Regions from separate parts of the Arthrobacter sp. FW306-2-2C-D06B genome, predicted to be linked through region 3. Evidence: riboswitches for the same ligand, from Rfam matches in the RefSeq annotation. Region 3 holds a riboswitch; each other region holds the start of a gene.

Region 1 (4,915 bases), 1.6 Mb from region 3:
CGACGACGGCGGCAAAGTCCGCCGGGCGCTGACGGAGCAGCGAGGTGGCCATGGCCATGCCCATGGAAAAACCGAGGAGGGTCACCGAGCTGTGGTTCGACTTGAACGAATCCAGCCAGGAAAACACGTACTCCGCGGCGTCCTTGACGGCGTCGAGGGAGTAGTCGATGGACGCCGTGAGCGGGAACCACGTGAAGCCCGGGCCCGTGGCGATCGGCGCCCGGAGCGAAGCGACGACGAAGTCCTGGGGCAACAGCCCGGCAAGGCTAAAAAGGTCTTGCTCGTTGGATCCGTAACCGTGCAACAGGACCAACAACGGCTTTCCAGCCCGTTCTTCCTCTTCGTGGGACCACAAAACGACCGGGGCGGGAAAGGCAGAAGCTTGACTCATGGGACTATTCTTGCAGTTACCCATGAGTAACAAGCTACGGGCGCGTAGCGTTGCAGCAAGAGGCAGGATATGAACGTGAGTGACACTGATTCCACGGTGGAGGCAAAACCGGATGAGCGGATTCATCCGTGGACGCGCTACGTGGCATTGGGTGATTCCTTTACCGAAGGCATCGGCGACCCGGAACCCAACAATCCAGGGGGACATCGCGGCTGGGCCGACCGCGTAGCCGAGGAACTGAGCCGCGGACACCGGGATTTCGCGTACGCCAACCTCGCCATCCGCGGTCGGCTGCTTCAGCAGATCCTCGATGAACAACTTGGCCCGTGCACGGACCTCAAGCCGGACCTCGTGAGCATCTCCGCAGGTGGCAACGACCTCATCCGTCCCGGCGGCGACCCCGACGCCTTGGCCGAGAAACTCGATGCCGCCGTACAGACCCTGAGCTCCGAAGGCGCCACCGTGGTTCTCTTCAACGGCCCGGACACCGTGTCGTCGGTACTCGGCCGGATCCGCGGCAAGGTGGCCATCTACAACGAAAACCTCCGCACGGTGGCCGCCCGCCACGATGCCGTGATCGCTGATATGTGGTCCCTGCGCCAACTCTCAAACTCCCAGATGTGGGACGAAGACCGCCTGCATTTCTCGCCGCTCGGCCACCACACCATCGCCGCGATGGTCCTCGACTCACTCAATGTGCCGCACAACCTCGAGCCGCTGTTCCCCAAGCCGCTCCCCCAGCGCAGTTGGCGCGAAGCCCGCTCGGGCGACCTCGTATGGGCACGCGAGTATTTTGTCCCCTGGGTCATCCGGCGGATCCGGCACCGGTCCTCCGGTGACGGAATCCTGCCGAAGCGCCCGACGCCGGGACCCGTCTTCGGTCCTGCCGACACCTTCCTGCCCCGGAGTTGAGCGGGAACCACAGGGCGGGTCACAGGGAGCGGGGCTAAGCTGGTGAAAGACCTAGGAGGCCTCCACCGTGAACAATTTGATCTTCTGGATCATCGTCTGCTCTTGGCTGATTCCAATGGGGATCCGCATGTACAACCGATCGCGCCAACGCAGGCTCCGGGACTTGCCTCCGCAGAATTACCCCGTCGGATACCCGGAGCAACCCCCGGTAATCTTCCCGGCTGAGCCGCAACCCCCGGTGGCGACGCCCCTGCCGCAGGCCGCTCCGCCGTCGTCGGCTGCTCCGCAAACGAACAGCGCGCCCCAGCCGGGCAGCGCGCCCCAAGGCTACCGGGCACGGAAACTGGCCGAACTGGACCAGGAGTACAGCGACGGGAAAATCGCCATGGAGGATTACATGAAGCTCCGCCAGGAGATCATGAACGGCTGATTCAGCCGAAGAAGGCCTGCGTCAGCCGAAGAAAGATTCCCGCAGCTGGGGACCGAGCTGGCCGATCTCGGTGAGGAAACCGTCGTGCCCGATCGGCGCCTCGATGACGTGAACCGGGACCTCACCGGGCAAGGCCTTTGCCAACTCGTGGGATTGTTCCGGGAAGTAGAGCCGGTCCGAGTCAACCGAGGCAATGAAGAACTTCGCCGTTGCCCCGGACAGCGCCTCCTCCAATGAGCCGCGGCCGCGGGTGATGTCGTGGCTCATGAGGGCCTCGGTGATGGCGATGTAGCTGTTGGCGTCGAAGCGCTGGACCAGCTTGCGTCCCTGGTGGTCGAGGTAGCTCTCCACCTGGTAACGGCCCCTGTCCCCCAACGCGGCAGCCTGAAGGGGCGCCTCACCGCCTTGGGCGTTCCGGCCGAAGCGGAAGTCCAGTTCATCCGCCGAACGATAGGTGATGTGGGCGATCCGCCGGGCAAGGGCCAACCCCGCCTCGGGCGCGGCCTGGCCATAGTAGTCGCCGCCATTGAAGTCGGCGTCCTGCCGGATGGCGAGCGTCTGGGCCTGCGCGAACGCGATCTGCTCGGCAGTGCTGTACGCCCCGATCGAAATCACGGCACATTGTCCAACGCGGTCCGGATAGCCGACGGCCCATTCGAGTGCACGGGCACCGCCCATGGATCCGCCCACGACGGTGTGCCAGCTACGGATCCCCAAAGCGTCGGCCAGCCGGGCTTCGGCTATGGTGCTGTCCCGCAGGGTCACGAGCGGGAAACGGGAGCCCCACGGCCTGCCGTCAGGAGCGCTCGACGACGGCCCGGTGCTGCCGTAGCAGCCTCCCACGATGTTGACGGAGACCACGAAGTAGCGATCCGTGTCGATGGTGGCGCCCGGGCCAACGAGTTGTTCCCACCAGCCTTCTTCGTCGCTCTCGCCACGGGCCACATGGGTGCTGCCGGTCAGGGCGTGTTCCACCAGGACAGCGTTGGAAGCGTCTGCGTTGAGCCGGCCCCACGTCTCGTACGCAAGGACGACGTCCGGCAGGAAACCTCCGGCCTCCAGCTCGAGGCCGCCAACGGAAACATATTTGAGGGTTCCGTCCTGGGTACCGGAAAGGGGTATGGCTGTTGCAGCAATTGTCATTCGTTGACACCTCACATCGCGCTTGCCCGCCGCCAACACAGCGAAGGGCCAGGTCTTCACCCGGGGCACCCCGCCGCGAATGGAGGGTTGCCGGCCAGCAAGCCGGGGCTGTCGCTGGCACTCATGACCTATAGGAAGAGTCTAGGAAAAACGGACCCCTTCTGACGAAGATTATGACATCTTTGTGACACTTGACCGTGTTTTGTTCACGAAGCAGGGACTGAGGAGGCCAGCCGGCGAAGATTCATGCTGCGTCGCCCGCCGGCCTCCTGCACCATCCGGAGCGGCACTAGCTGCCCTTCGCCGCCCGGAATCCTGACTCAAGGTCCGCGATGATGTCGTCGATGTGCTCGATCCCCACGGACAGCCGCACCAGGCCCGGGGTCACTCCGGCCACGGCCTGCTGTTCGGGGGTCAGCTGGCTGTGTGTCGTGGACGCGGGGTGGATGACCAAGGAACGGACGTCCCCGATGTTTGCCACGTGCGAATGTAGTTCCAGGGCGTCCACGAAGCGTCTGCCGGCGTCGATCCCGCCGCGGATGGTGAAGGACACTACGGCGCCCGTGCCCCGGGGTCCGTATTTCCGCCCGCGTTCGAACCACGGACTGGAAGGCAGCCCCGCGTAGGCGACCGATTCGACGTCGTCGCGCCCTTCGAGCCATTGCGCCACTTTGGTGGCATTGTCCACGTGACGTTCCACCCGCAGGCTGAGGGTTTCGATTCCTTGGGAGATCAGGAAAGCGTTGAACGGTGAAACTGCCGAGCCGAGGTCGCGCAGGAGCTGGACCCGGGCCTTGAGGATGTAGGAGAGGTTCGCGCCGAGGGCACCGTCCTTGCCGAGGTCGCGGGCATAGACCAGTCCGTTGTAGCTGGGGTCCGGAGTGTTGAAGTTGGGGAAGCGCTCAGGGTCCTTGCCGAAATCGAAGTTGCCGGAGTCCACGATGACGCCGGCTATGGCAGATCCGTGCCCGCCCAGGTATTTGGTGGCCGAATGCACCACGATGTCCGCGCCCCACTCGATGGGCCGGATCAGGTACGGCGTGGCGAGGGTGTTGTCCACAACGAGCGGGACTCCGGCTTCGTGCGCGATGCGGGAGACGCCCTCGATGTCCAAAACGTCCTGGCGGGGGTTGGAGACCACTTCGGCGAAGAAAAGCTTGGTATTTGGCTGCACGGCGTCGCGCCAGTGGTCGAGGTTGTCAGGGTCTTCGACAAAGGTGACCGAGATTCCGAATTTCTTCAGTGTGTGCGCCAGCAGGTTGTACGTGCCGCCGTAGAGGCTTGGGCTGGCGACCAGGTGGTCGCCCGCCTCGGCGACGTTGAGGATGGCGAACGTTTCCGCGGCCTGGCCGGAGCTCAGCAGGAGTGCCGCGAGTCCACCCTCCAGGCTCGCTATGCGCTGTTCCACCGCATTCTGCGTGGGGTTGCCGATCCGGGTGTAGATGGGTGCCAGCTCGGCCAGCGCAAAGCGGTTGGCCGCGCTTTCCGCGCTGGGAAAGACGAACGAAGTGGTCTGGTAGATGGGAAGTGCCCGGGCGCCGGTGGCAGCGTCCGGCTCCTGGCCGGCGTGGATCTGGCGCGTTTCGAATGACCATCCTTGGGACATGCGGACTCCTGGTTGTCTGGGCTCTCGCCGTGCTTCAGCCTGCCGGGCTGAAGTATTCCGCCAGCCGGCGTTCGGTTGCCGCCAGTCTAGGGACGGTATTGCGGGCTCCGGAAGCTTTGTGACGAACACGGTAGTTTTCGGTCGCGGCGCGTCCTGAAGTGACTCCGAGCTGCCTTTTCGATACATCCCACCTTGGTTAGGCTTGACTTAGCTGAGAGCTCCATCACAAAGTGCCAAGATGAAGCCATGCGCATGGATCACGTCTCTTACGCTTGTGAACGAGATGGCCTCTTGGCCACCACCGAGCGAATTTCCGCAGCATTGGGAGTGGACGCAGTCCGGGGCGGAGTGCATCCGCGCTTCGGTACCCGGAACATGATCATCCCCCTTGCTGACCACAAATACCTGGAAGTCGTCGAGGTCCTAGACCACC
Region 2 (4,915 bases), 2.0 Mb from region 3:
TCCCGTGCCGAAGCTGTACATGGTGCTGCCCCCGGTTCCGATGACGGTTCCTGCCAACGCCGGAGCCGCCTCGGGAGTGGTCCACGAAATCAGCAAGGGTGCCCAACGATCTCCGTAGAGCGCGGGCTGGTACGGCTTGCGCTTCTCGGAGGGGTTTTCCGCGCTCGTGCCGTCGTCAACGAATTTGAGGCCAGTGGCGGCGGCGATCTTGGCGATGGCGTCGGCGATGAGTCCCTCGGATCCGGCTGGGGCGAGGGCTGCGTTGACCACGTAGTGCAACGGCCGGCACGGAGAGTAGCCAACGGGGGTGCCGTCGGCGTTGGTGGCGAGGAATTTGTAGGAGCTGCTGGCTACCGCAGGCTTCGCGGGGGAGCCGAGCGGCTGCCCGGCTTCCTCCAGTCCAGGCGGTGGGGTATCCGGCGCACGGGCCGCCTTTTGTGGCCCCCGCCCGGGAGCCCCGTCCTGCCCGGGGGTGCTTGCCGTGGCATGGGCGGAAGGAGCAAGGTTCGGAAGCAAGCCGCTGATGCCCGGGTCGCCCCGGAGGAATCCACTGACCAGCACGGCTACGGCAGCGACGACCGCCACCACCATCAAGTTTCGGAACAGCGCCAAAACGGTACTGGGACGCTTGGGCGGCGGACCGCCGTCGTAACCGTAGTTTGAATGCAAGTCTTCCCCCAAGTTCCTGCGCCGACGCCCCGTCGGGCCGGCGCTACTAACCGATGACTGCGCCGAAGACGAGTCCCAGCCCATACGTCGCCGCGGCCGCACCGAGCCCGATGGCCAGCTGCCGGAGGCCGCGGGTCAGCGGCGAGGTTCCGGACAACAAGCCGACGACGGCGCCGGTCGACAGAAGCGCGATGCCCACCAGCGTACCGGCCACAGCAAGCGCCGCGAAGCCTGTCATGCCGAAGATGAACGGCAGGATGGGCACGATGGCGCCCGAAGCGAAGAAGCAGAAGCTCGAGATCGCGGCGCCCCAGGCGGAGCCCACGGCCTCGTGCTCGTTGACGGTTTCTTCCACTTCGGGGTGGAGCGAGAGGCTGGGATCGCAATCGCAGGTGTAGAGGCCCATGCGCTCCGCGGCCCGGTGTTCGGCGGCTTCGCGGGACATGCCCCGGGCCAGATATACGAGGACCAGCTCATTGTGCTCGATGTCCAGGGCCGGTGCTGCGGTCAGCGTTGCTTGGGTGGGGCGCGTGGCCTTGAGGAGCTCGAGCTGCGAGCGTACCGAGACATACTCGCCGGCACCCATGGATAAGGCGCCCGCCAGCAGGCCGGCGATACCGCTGAACAGGACCACGGTGGCGGGAACGCCGGTGGCGGCCATGCCCATCACGAGGGAGAGGTTGCTGACCAGGCCATCGTTGGCGCCGAATACGGCCGCGCGGAAGGTGCCGGACAACCTGTTGCGGCCGCGCGTCGCCAGGCCGCGGACTACTTCTTCGTGGATCTGTTCGTCGGCCGCCATAGCGCGGGTCGCTGCCGGATCCTTCGCGTAAGGCGAGCGGCCTTCAGCCCGTTGGGCGAGGGCCAGCACGAACACCGATCCGAAGTTCCGGGCCAGGAAGCCGAGCATTTGGCTTCGGATCGATGCCGCCTTCGGCATGCCGGCATGTTCGCCGAGGAGCTTGAGCCAGTGTGCCTCATGGCGGCCTTCGGCCTCTGCGAGGGCCAAAAGGATTTCGCGTTCCTCGCCGTCACGGCGCTGCGCCAGTTGGCGATAAACGGCGGCCTCGGCTCGCTCATCCGCCAAGTACTGCCGCCAGCGCTTGATGTCCGACGACGACGGGGGAGTCTTGGGGGTTGCTACGTCTTGCGATGGACTGCTTGAGTCCTGCGGATTGTCTGAATGCGAGTTGTCTGGATGCGAGGGTTTTGTGTGCGGTTGCACCGGGACTCCTGGGTTGCTGGGGCGGGCTTCATCGCCTCATTGCGGCTCCACTCTATCGCCAATTTCCGCGGTTTTTCGGCCGGTAATCCTCACTGGATAATTTAGGCCCGCCTCAAAAAGGGGAGGCTCCCGGGAAGCCTTGACCGCGGCAGGAGGCAGTGCTGGGATGGATGGACAGGGTCCACGAATTGGCGGGGTAGCGTTGGACGGCTGCCTCTTATGCCTGTGCGATGGGCTCAGCGGCACGTCGAACGGAGGTTGCACCATGGACAGCACCGAGACCCACGCTCGCCACCCCGACCGCCCCACGGTCGAGGCCGATCCCGCCTATGACTACAGCGAGGACCTGGCGGTGGAGGAAGATTGGGAGGACCAGCCCGAGGTTCTTGACGACGACGAACGGGTGGTTCCGCTCGATGCCGACGAACACCGTGAGGCCGAAGAGATCGAATAGCCCGGCTCCCTGAACCCGAGGTGCTGAAGCCCTGGCAGCTAGAACGCGCTCAGGATGAAGTGCCTCTGCACGCCTGCCCGGTGCCCGGTTGCCGCCACCGTAAGGGTGAGTTTCCGTGTCGCGGGGAACCAGCGGGCGGGCTGGACTGCCTTTGAGAGCGCTTCGGTGATGAGTCGCGGCTCATGATGCCAATAGCGTTCCAGCTTTCCGTCCACCACGAACGTGACGGAGCCTTGGGAGAGGTCGACGCCGGGAATCACCCGGACGAACTCGTCCACCCGCCGGGGGCGGGGCAACAAGAGGGTGCCGGACAGGGTGCTGCGGTCGGCTGTGGCATTGGCGCCGTTTTCGAAAGGCATGGCCTTCTCCTGGGGAGTTGCTCTTGCCCGTTCGGTTGTCTCTGGTCCGAGCCGGGCCGCTTCTTCATCCGAACCACCCGCGAACATGGGGTTGGCGTGTGGCAAGTCGGAGCTTGGCGCCACATCTCTTGAAGCTGTTCCTACTGTACATGCAGGCGCGGCGCCGCACCCTCGAGGAGAAGGTGCGGCGCCGCCGTCGTACTTGATTGTGTGAAGCTTAGTGGCTGGCCACCGGGTGTACCTCCAAGGGGAGTTCCTCGGTGACCGCTCCGGCAACGCGGCGGTCCCAAGCTTCGCGGACCGCGGGCTCGGTTGGCGGCGTCAGCAGGGAGACCACAACGTAGACCAGGAGCGAGGCGCCGAGGCCCCAGTAGATGGGATCGTTGGCGTAGACACCGTCTTCGCTGGGGATGATTCCCGTGGCGTAGGCGATCAACAGGCCAAGCGTCAGTATGGATCCGACCGCCATGGACCAGGCCGCGGCAATACCGGTGCCGCGCTTCCAGACCAGGCCGCCCAGGATGGCAACCAAGAGGCCGCCCACCAGGATGTCGTAGGCGATGGTCAGGGCCACCACCACGTCTTGCGCCGCCATGGAGATCAGCACGGCAACAATGCCCAGGCCAAGGACCCAGTAGCGGTTGGCTTTGACGTCGTGCTCAGGGTTTTCGGTGTCGTCGGTGTTGATCGTCTTGCCGAACCAGCTGGCCACGAACGGGACCACGTCGGCGCGGGCAACGGTGGCCGCGGCGATGAGGGCTCCGGAGGCGGTGGACATCATGGCCGCGACTGCTGCGGCCATGACGAGGCCGCCGATGCCGATCGGCAGGATGTGGGTGGCAACCTCGGCGTAGACAACGTCCTTGCCGAGGGCCTTGACGTCGATGTTGGGCAGTGCCACCCGTGCGGCCAGGCCGATCAAGGCGCCAGCCACGCCGTACAGGACGCAATAGATGCCGGCAGTGGCGCCGCCCCAACGGGCGACCTTGGGGGTCTTGGCGGTGAAAACGCGCTGCCAGATGTCCTGGCCGATCAGCAGGCCCAGGGTGTAGACCACAAAGTACGTGATGATGGTCTGCGCTCCGATGCCGTCCAACTGGAAGAAGCTGGCGTCAACACGGGCACGGATGCCGTCGAAGCCGCCGGCGGCGTTGAGGACGAACGGGAGCATGAGGAAGAAGATGCCCACTGTCTTGATGATGAACTGCACCTGGTCGGCGAGGGTGATGGACCACATACCGCCGATCGTGGAGTAGACCAGGACGATGGCGCCGCCGACGGCGATGGCAAGCCAGCGCTCCCAGCCGAAAAGGACAACGAAGATGGTGGCGTAGGCGCCCGTGGACGTGGCGCACAGCATGAGGGTGTAGGCCAGCATGACGATGCCGGAGGTCTGCGTGGCGCGCTGGCCGTAACGCAGGCTCAGCATCTGGGAGACCGTGTAGATCTTCAGTCGCTGGATGGTGCCGGCGAAAAGCAGGCTCAGGAGGAGGACGCCCGAACCGATCGCGACTACCAGCCACATGCCGGAGATGCCGAACTTGTAGCCGAGGCCGACGCCGCCAACCGTCGATGCGCCACCGAGGACGACGGCGGCCATGGTGCCCGTGTAGAGCATCGGACCAAGGCGGCGTCCTGCCACCAGGAAGTCGCTGTTGTTCTTGGTGCGCGACTTGCCCCACCAGCCGAAGGCCAGCATGGCGAGCAAATACACCACCACGATCGCAATATTGATGAACGAAGAGTCCACGGTTGGCTCCTGAAAGTGATGCGCAGAGTTCCTGGGGATTCCGACGCCGGTCCGCTGGGTTTCGTGCGGGGTTGCGGAAGGCCTCTGCGCTGGTGATTGGGGAGAGTAGTCTGTGATGTATGCCTCACAAACAACACTTGTTGCCTATGAGGATACGTAGTGATGCGAGTAACAGTCAAGACGCTGTCTTGCGGAGCGGACACATCGGCTGCCCTCCAGCTAGCCAAAGGCGCTGCCACGCGGGCGATCCGGCTACTATTGCTGCAATGACAGGGCCGCATAAACGGCCTGAAAGGTTCGTGAATGAAGGCTCTCCCCGTTGAACCGAGCAACGTCCCCGTTGCCATCGGTTCCAGAATCCGTGCCGCCCGCCAATCGCAGCGGCTCACCATCGAGCAGGTTGCCGACGCCACTGGCCTGACCAAAGGGTTCCTGAGCCGCGTGGAGCGTGACCTGAC
Region 3 (4,915 bases):
GCTTGCGGACCATCTCAGAGACGGAGGAATTCGCGACACCGAGCCGCTGCGCGAGCTGCGAGGAGGTGATGGGTTTGTCCTGCCACTCCGTAAAGGAGTAGATGACCTTGACGTAGTCCTCGATCGAGGAGGAGGGCGCACTGGTCTTCACGGTTCCAAGCCTATCGCGTACCGGCCGAATCAGACTTTCCGCGCGCGCCAGCTCTGCGTGAGATAAGGCAATGGGATGACCTCGCCCTCGGAATGGCCCAGATGTTCGAAGAGGTACCACTGAAGGTTGCCCATGACCTTTGCCCGGGTGGCGTCATTCGCCCTCAGGTAGTAGCTGCGCGACTTCACAAGTTCGAGGATATCGGCCGGAGTCACGGGATCCTCCCAACGTGTCACGTGACTTTCGAGGTCCGCGAACTCCGGGCCCACCACAGGCCGGAAGTCCGGTTTATGGACATCGCCCGCATGCATGATGCGGGTCAAACGATGGACCCAGGGCACCGAAGTGTCCATTTGGTTCCAGATCAAGCCGATAGTGCCCTGGGGTCTAAGGATCCGGGCGATCTCGGTGCTCGCGGCGAGGGGATCGCACCAATGCCAGGCCTGGGCAACGCTGACGACGTCGAATGCTGAGTCCGCCAGCCCAGTTGCTTCGGCCGTGCCCTTCAGGGCGACCACTTGTGGATACGTTTTGCGGAGCTGGGTGAGCATGTCCATGGAGGGGTCCACTGCGGACACCGCTAGCCCGCGCTCGACGAAGAGCGCAGTGAACTTTCCGGTGCCGGCGCCGATGTCTGCCGCGTCCCGGGCGCCTTCCGGCAGCAGCCAGTCCGCCGAATCCGCAGGGTAGCCGGGCCGGACACGATCATAGTGTTCTCCGCCGTCCTGGAAACTCCGGCCGAGTTCAAGGCGCCGTTCCTCATAGAGCTTGGGGCCGGCTGACGTGCCTTTGGGTCGCGTGGCCACGCGGGAACTCCTTCGTAGGACAGGAAAAATACCCTACGAATCTACCGCAATCAGTCGGTGCTGCAGGGAGCGGCTCCTGCGGTCCCTGGAGTGTTGGGAGCCCACTCCGGGTAGCTGCGGTGGTCGTTCGCCGGTACCCAGCGGCCGGCATCCACTACGTAGTCCCAACCGAGGCCGTTGCTCTTGAGCGCCTGGATGCCCGCAATGAGCCGGGTGGCGTCTTCCAAGCGCGAGCCCACGCCGAAACTGGCTCGAAGTGATCCGGAAGGTAGTCCGAGGCGCTTGAGCAGCGGGTGGGCGCAAAAGCGTCCGTCGCGCAGGCCGATGCCGTGCTCGGCCGCAAGATAGGCAGCCACAAGTCCGGCGTCGTAGCCCTGGAGCGAGAAGTTCACGACGCCGATGGTGTCCTGGGGATCGGTGTCGCTGAAGATCTGGTGCACCGTCACGCCGTCGATTTGCTTGAGGCCCTCGACCAGGTGCGAGCGGATGGCTGCCTCGTGGGCGTGCCATTCATCGTGGTCGAGGCCGGCGATGACCTGCGTGGCCCGGGCGAGAGTGGCCGCGCCGAGTACGTTCGGCGACCCGCCTTCGTGCCTGGCCGGTCCTGTGGCCCAGCTGACGGAATCGAGGCGCGCTTCGCGGACGGCGCCGCCTCCGGCCAGGTGCGGCGTGCCGGCGTCGAGCCAGTCGGGACGGCCCACCAGGACACCTGCGCCGAACGGTGCATAAAGCTTGTGCCCCGAGAAAACCAAGTAGTCGACCTCCGCTGCGGCGATGTCGATTCTGCGGTGGGGGGCGAGTTGCGCCGCGTCCACCACAATCCGCGCGCCGAATTCGTGGGCCAAGGCAGCGAGTTCCTTGATGGGGAGGATTTCACCGGTCACGTTTGACGCGCCGGTGACGGCCAGGAGGCTGACGCCACCGTGGGAGAGGGCCGTGCGGACATTGCCGACGGTCTCGGACAACGTTCCCACGGCAACGATGCTGCGGTGTGGGACACTTTGCCACGGGAGGAGATTGGCGTGGTGCTCGATGTCCAGGTAAAGGACTTCGCCAATGTGTCGACCGTCTTCAACCGGCAAGCAGCCGGCCAGCAGATTGAGGGAGTCGGTGGTGTTGCGCGTGAAAATGACCGAATCGTCCGGCCGCCCGCCAACGAAGTCACGGACGATGTTGCGGGCGTTCTCGTAGACCGAGGTGCTGATTTGGGAGGCATAGCCCGCGCCGCGGTGGACGCTCGCGTAGTACGGCAGGATCTCGTTGAGGTACGCGGAAACCACCGTCAGGGCAGGTGCGGAAGCGCCGTAGTCAAGGTTGGCGTAGCGAATGTGGCCGCCCTGGATCAGGGGTGCCTGCAACTCCGCGCCGGTGACCGCGGCGAGTGGGCGCGATGCCCGGGGGAGGGTTTCACCGCGGTGCTGTGCAGATTCGTTGTTCACCGAAAGAACCGGGGAAGTAAATGTGGCTGTGCTCATGGGACCTCACTCAAGAGGGACCCCTGCGTGCAGGGGGTCCGCGCTTGCCGCATCCGTTCCGGACCGGCCGGGTCGTCACCCGGGGCACCCCGCCGCGATGGAGGGTTGCCGGCCAGCAAACCGGGGTTTCGCGCTGGCACTCGTGACCTGTAAAGAGCGTAGGACACCGGCAAGGCTCATTCCAATGTGACCGGCGATTGTTAAGCGGATTATTACACCGCCGCAAAAATATGCCTTCTGCCGAAGAAAAAGCGGCGGACACCCCCAAAAGTGGGTGTCCGCCGTCGTTTATTCAGTGGAGAGAGTGGACTAGAGGAGGTCGTCGAGCTCGGGGTTGAGTCTCTTGAGGACCTCGGAGTGCAGGATTGAGTTAGTGGCCACGGCGTTTCCGCCGAAGGGACCATCGGCGCCGTCCAGGGACGTGAAGCGCCCGCCGGCTTCCGTCACGATCGGCACCAAGGCCGCCATGTCGTAGACCTGGAGTTCCGGCTCGGCGGCGATGTCCACGGCGCCCTCAGCCACGAGGCAGTAGGACCAGAAGTCACCGTAGGCACGGCTACGCCAGACATCGTTCTCGAGGCCCAGGAAGTTGTCCAGCTTATCGTGCTGCTTCCACTCGGAAAGCTCGGAGTAGGAGAGCGACGCGTCTTCGAGCCGCGACACGTTGGAAACCTTCAACCGGGTGGCTGCGGCGAGCGATCGGCCCATGTAGGCGCCCGAGCCCTTGGCCGCCCACCAACGCTTGCCGAGCGCCGGAGCGCTCACGAGCCCCACTACTACCTCGCCCTCGTCCACGAGGGCGATCAGCGTGGCCCAGACGGGTACGCCACGCACGAAGTTCTTGGTCCCGTCAATGGGATCGATGATCCAACGCCTCGAGCCGTGGCCCGTGCTGCCGAATTCTTCCCCGAGGACGGCGTCGCGGGGGCGGGAACGGGAGAGCTGCCCACGGATTGCTTCCTCGGCTGCTTTGTCGGCATCGGTGACGGGGCTCAGGTCGGGTTTGGTCTCGACCTGGAGGTCGAGTGCCTTGAACCGCTCCATTGTCAGGGAATCGACGGAGTCGGCCAGGACGTGTGCCAGCCGCAGGTCGTCGTTGTAGCTCGAATCGGGTTGGGTCATGGTTCCAAACTACCGTCTCTTCGCCGGTGAGCCGGGGATGTAGGACGGCAATCGCGCAGTTAGTTGACCGTGCTGTTAGTTGACCGTGCCCAGTTCCTTCGCCTCTTGGGCTTCCATGCGCGGGTCCGCACCGAGGAGGCGGCGCAACGACGCCAAACGGGCCGGACCTGCCTCGCCGGCGTGGCCATCGGCGACCCAGGAATCCAGTCCGCATCGAACCGCGGAGGCATCGTGCTTGCAGCCTCGCTCGCACATCTCCGTTCCGGGTTCGAGGTCCGGGAAGGCATGCAGGATGCGGTCCGGGTTCACGTGGGCGAGGCCGAAGGAGCGGATGCCGGGTGTATCGATGATCCAGCTGCCACCGGGGGCGTCGCTGAGCTTCAGTGCGAGGGCAGAGGACGAAGTGTGCCGTCCCCGACCCGTCACGGCGTTGACCCCGCCCGTGGCGCGCTCGGCGCCGGTGAGGGCATTCACCATCGTGGACTTCCCGACGCCGGAATGGCCCAGGAGCACGGTGACCTTGCCGTCGAGGTAGTCCCGCAACTGGCCGACGGCGTCGCCATCAAGTCGGGCGGACAAGCCGTCGTCGGAACGGGCATCGATGCCGGAGGCGCCGGCGTCGGCCGTCCGGCTGATGATGATGGGGAAGCCAAGGCTCACATAGTTGGCGAGCAATTCCGTCGGGTCCTTGACGTCCGCTTTGGTGACGAGCAGCAGCGGCTCGATTCCGGCGTCGTACGCCGCCACCAAGGCGCGGTCGATGAATCCGGTGCGCGGCTCCGGGTTGGCGGACGCAACCACCACGACGAGCTGGTCGGCGTTGGCGACGACGGCCCGTTCGATCGGATCCGTGTCGTCGGCGCTTCGTCGCAGGAGGGTCTTTCGCTCCTCGACGCGCACGAGGCGGGCGAGGGTGTCCGGGGCTCCGGACACATCGCCGACGAGGGCCACGAAGTCTCCGGGAACCACGGGGGAGCGCCTCAGTTCCCGGGCGCGGGCCGCAATGACGATGCGCTCGTTGTCCGAGCTTTCGCCCACGATCGCGGTGTAGCGGCCGCGGTCGACCGTGATGATGCGTCCGATCACGGCGTCGTCGTGGCTGGGGCGGTCCTTCGTGCGGGGGCGTGTGCCCTTCTTGTTGGGGCGGATCCGGACATCGGACTCATCCCAGGAGCTTGCGTCGCGGGCCATCGTTAGTTGTTTGTCTCCGTTGAAGCGGTGTCCGCGCCCGCTGGGCCGGCACTGATCATCGATGCCCAGATTTGCGGAAATTCGGGCATGGTCTTGGAGGTCGTCGCGATGTCTTCGACCTGTACACCCTCGACGGCGAGCCCAAGGATGGCGCCCGCGGTAGCCATCCG

The links. Region 3 has a riboswitch for S-adenosylmethionine ahead of LFT47_RS14350 (aminotransferase class V-fold PLP-dependent enzyme). Riboswitches for the same ligand answer to the same signal wherever they lie in the genome.
Region 1: linked by a shared signal. The riboswitch ahead of metX (homoserine O-acetyltransferase MetX) and the one ahead of LFT47_RS14350 (aminotransferase class V-fold PLP-dependent enzyme) in region 3 are both predicted to bind S-adenosylmethionine.
Region 2: linked by a shared signal. The riboswitch ahead of LFT47_RS04990 (hypothetical protein) and the one ahead of LFT47_RS14350 (aminotransferase class V-fold PLP-dependent enzyme) in region 3 are both predicted to bind S-adenosylmethionine.

Annotation. Positions count from the first base shown of each region.
Region 1 covers NZ_CP084560.1:1,482,424-1,487,338, reverse strand. The annotation lists gene LFT47_RS06990 (alpha/beta hydrolase) at 1-391, opposite strand, end outside; gene LFT47_RS06985 (SGNH/GDSL hydrolase family protein) at 461-1,303, shown strand; gene LFT47_RS06980 (hypothetical protein) at 1,371-1,733, shown strand; gene metX (homoserine O-acetyltransferase MetX) at 1,755-2,876, opposite strand; SAM riboswitch class IV at 2,890-3,005, opposite strand; gene LFT47_RS06970 (bifunctional o-acetylhomoserine/o-acetylserine sulfhydrylase) at 3,166-4,482, opposite strand; gene LFT47_RS06965 (VOC family protein) at 4,729-4,915, shown strand, end outside.
Region 2 covers NZ_CP084560.1:1,026,409-1,031,323, forward strand. The annotation lists gene LFT47_RS04975 (matrixin family metalloprotease) at 1-612, opposite strand, end outside; gene LFT47_RS04980 (VIT1/CCC1 transporter family protein) at 716-1,894, opposite strand; gene LFT47_RS04985 (hypothetical protein) at 2,160-2,348, shown strand; gene LFT47_RS04990 (hypothetical protein) at 2,387-2,707, opposite strand; SAM riboswitch class IV at 2,722-2,841, opposite strand; gene LFT47_RS04995 (sodium:solute symporter) at 2,925-4,457, opposite strand; gene LFT47_RS05000 (helix-turn-helix domain-containing protein) at 4,761-4,915, shown strand, end outside.
Region 3 covers NZ_CP084560.1:3,074,703-3,079,617, reverse strand. The annotation lists gene LFT47_RS14360 (metal-dependent transcriptional regulator) at 1-151, opposite strand, end outside; gene LFT47_RS14355 (class I SAM-dependent methyltransferase) at 181-957, opposite strand; gene LFT47_RS14350 (aminotransferase class V-fold PLP-dependent enzyme) at 1,008-2,432, opposite strand; SAM riboswitch class IV at 2,468-2,580, opposite strand; gene hisN (histidinol-phosphatase) at 2,742-3,554, opposite strand; gene rsgA (ribosome small subunit-dependent GTPase A) at 3,630-4,745, opposite strand; gene aroA (3-phosphoshikimate 1-carboxyvinyltransferase) at 4,748-4,915, opposite strand, start outside.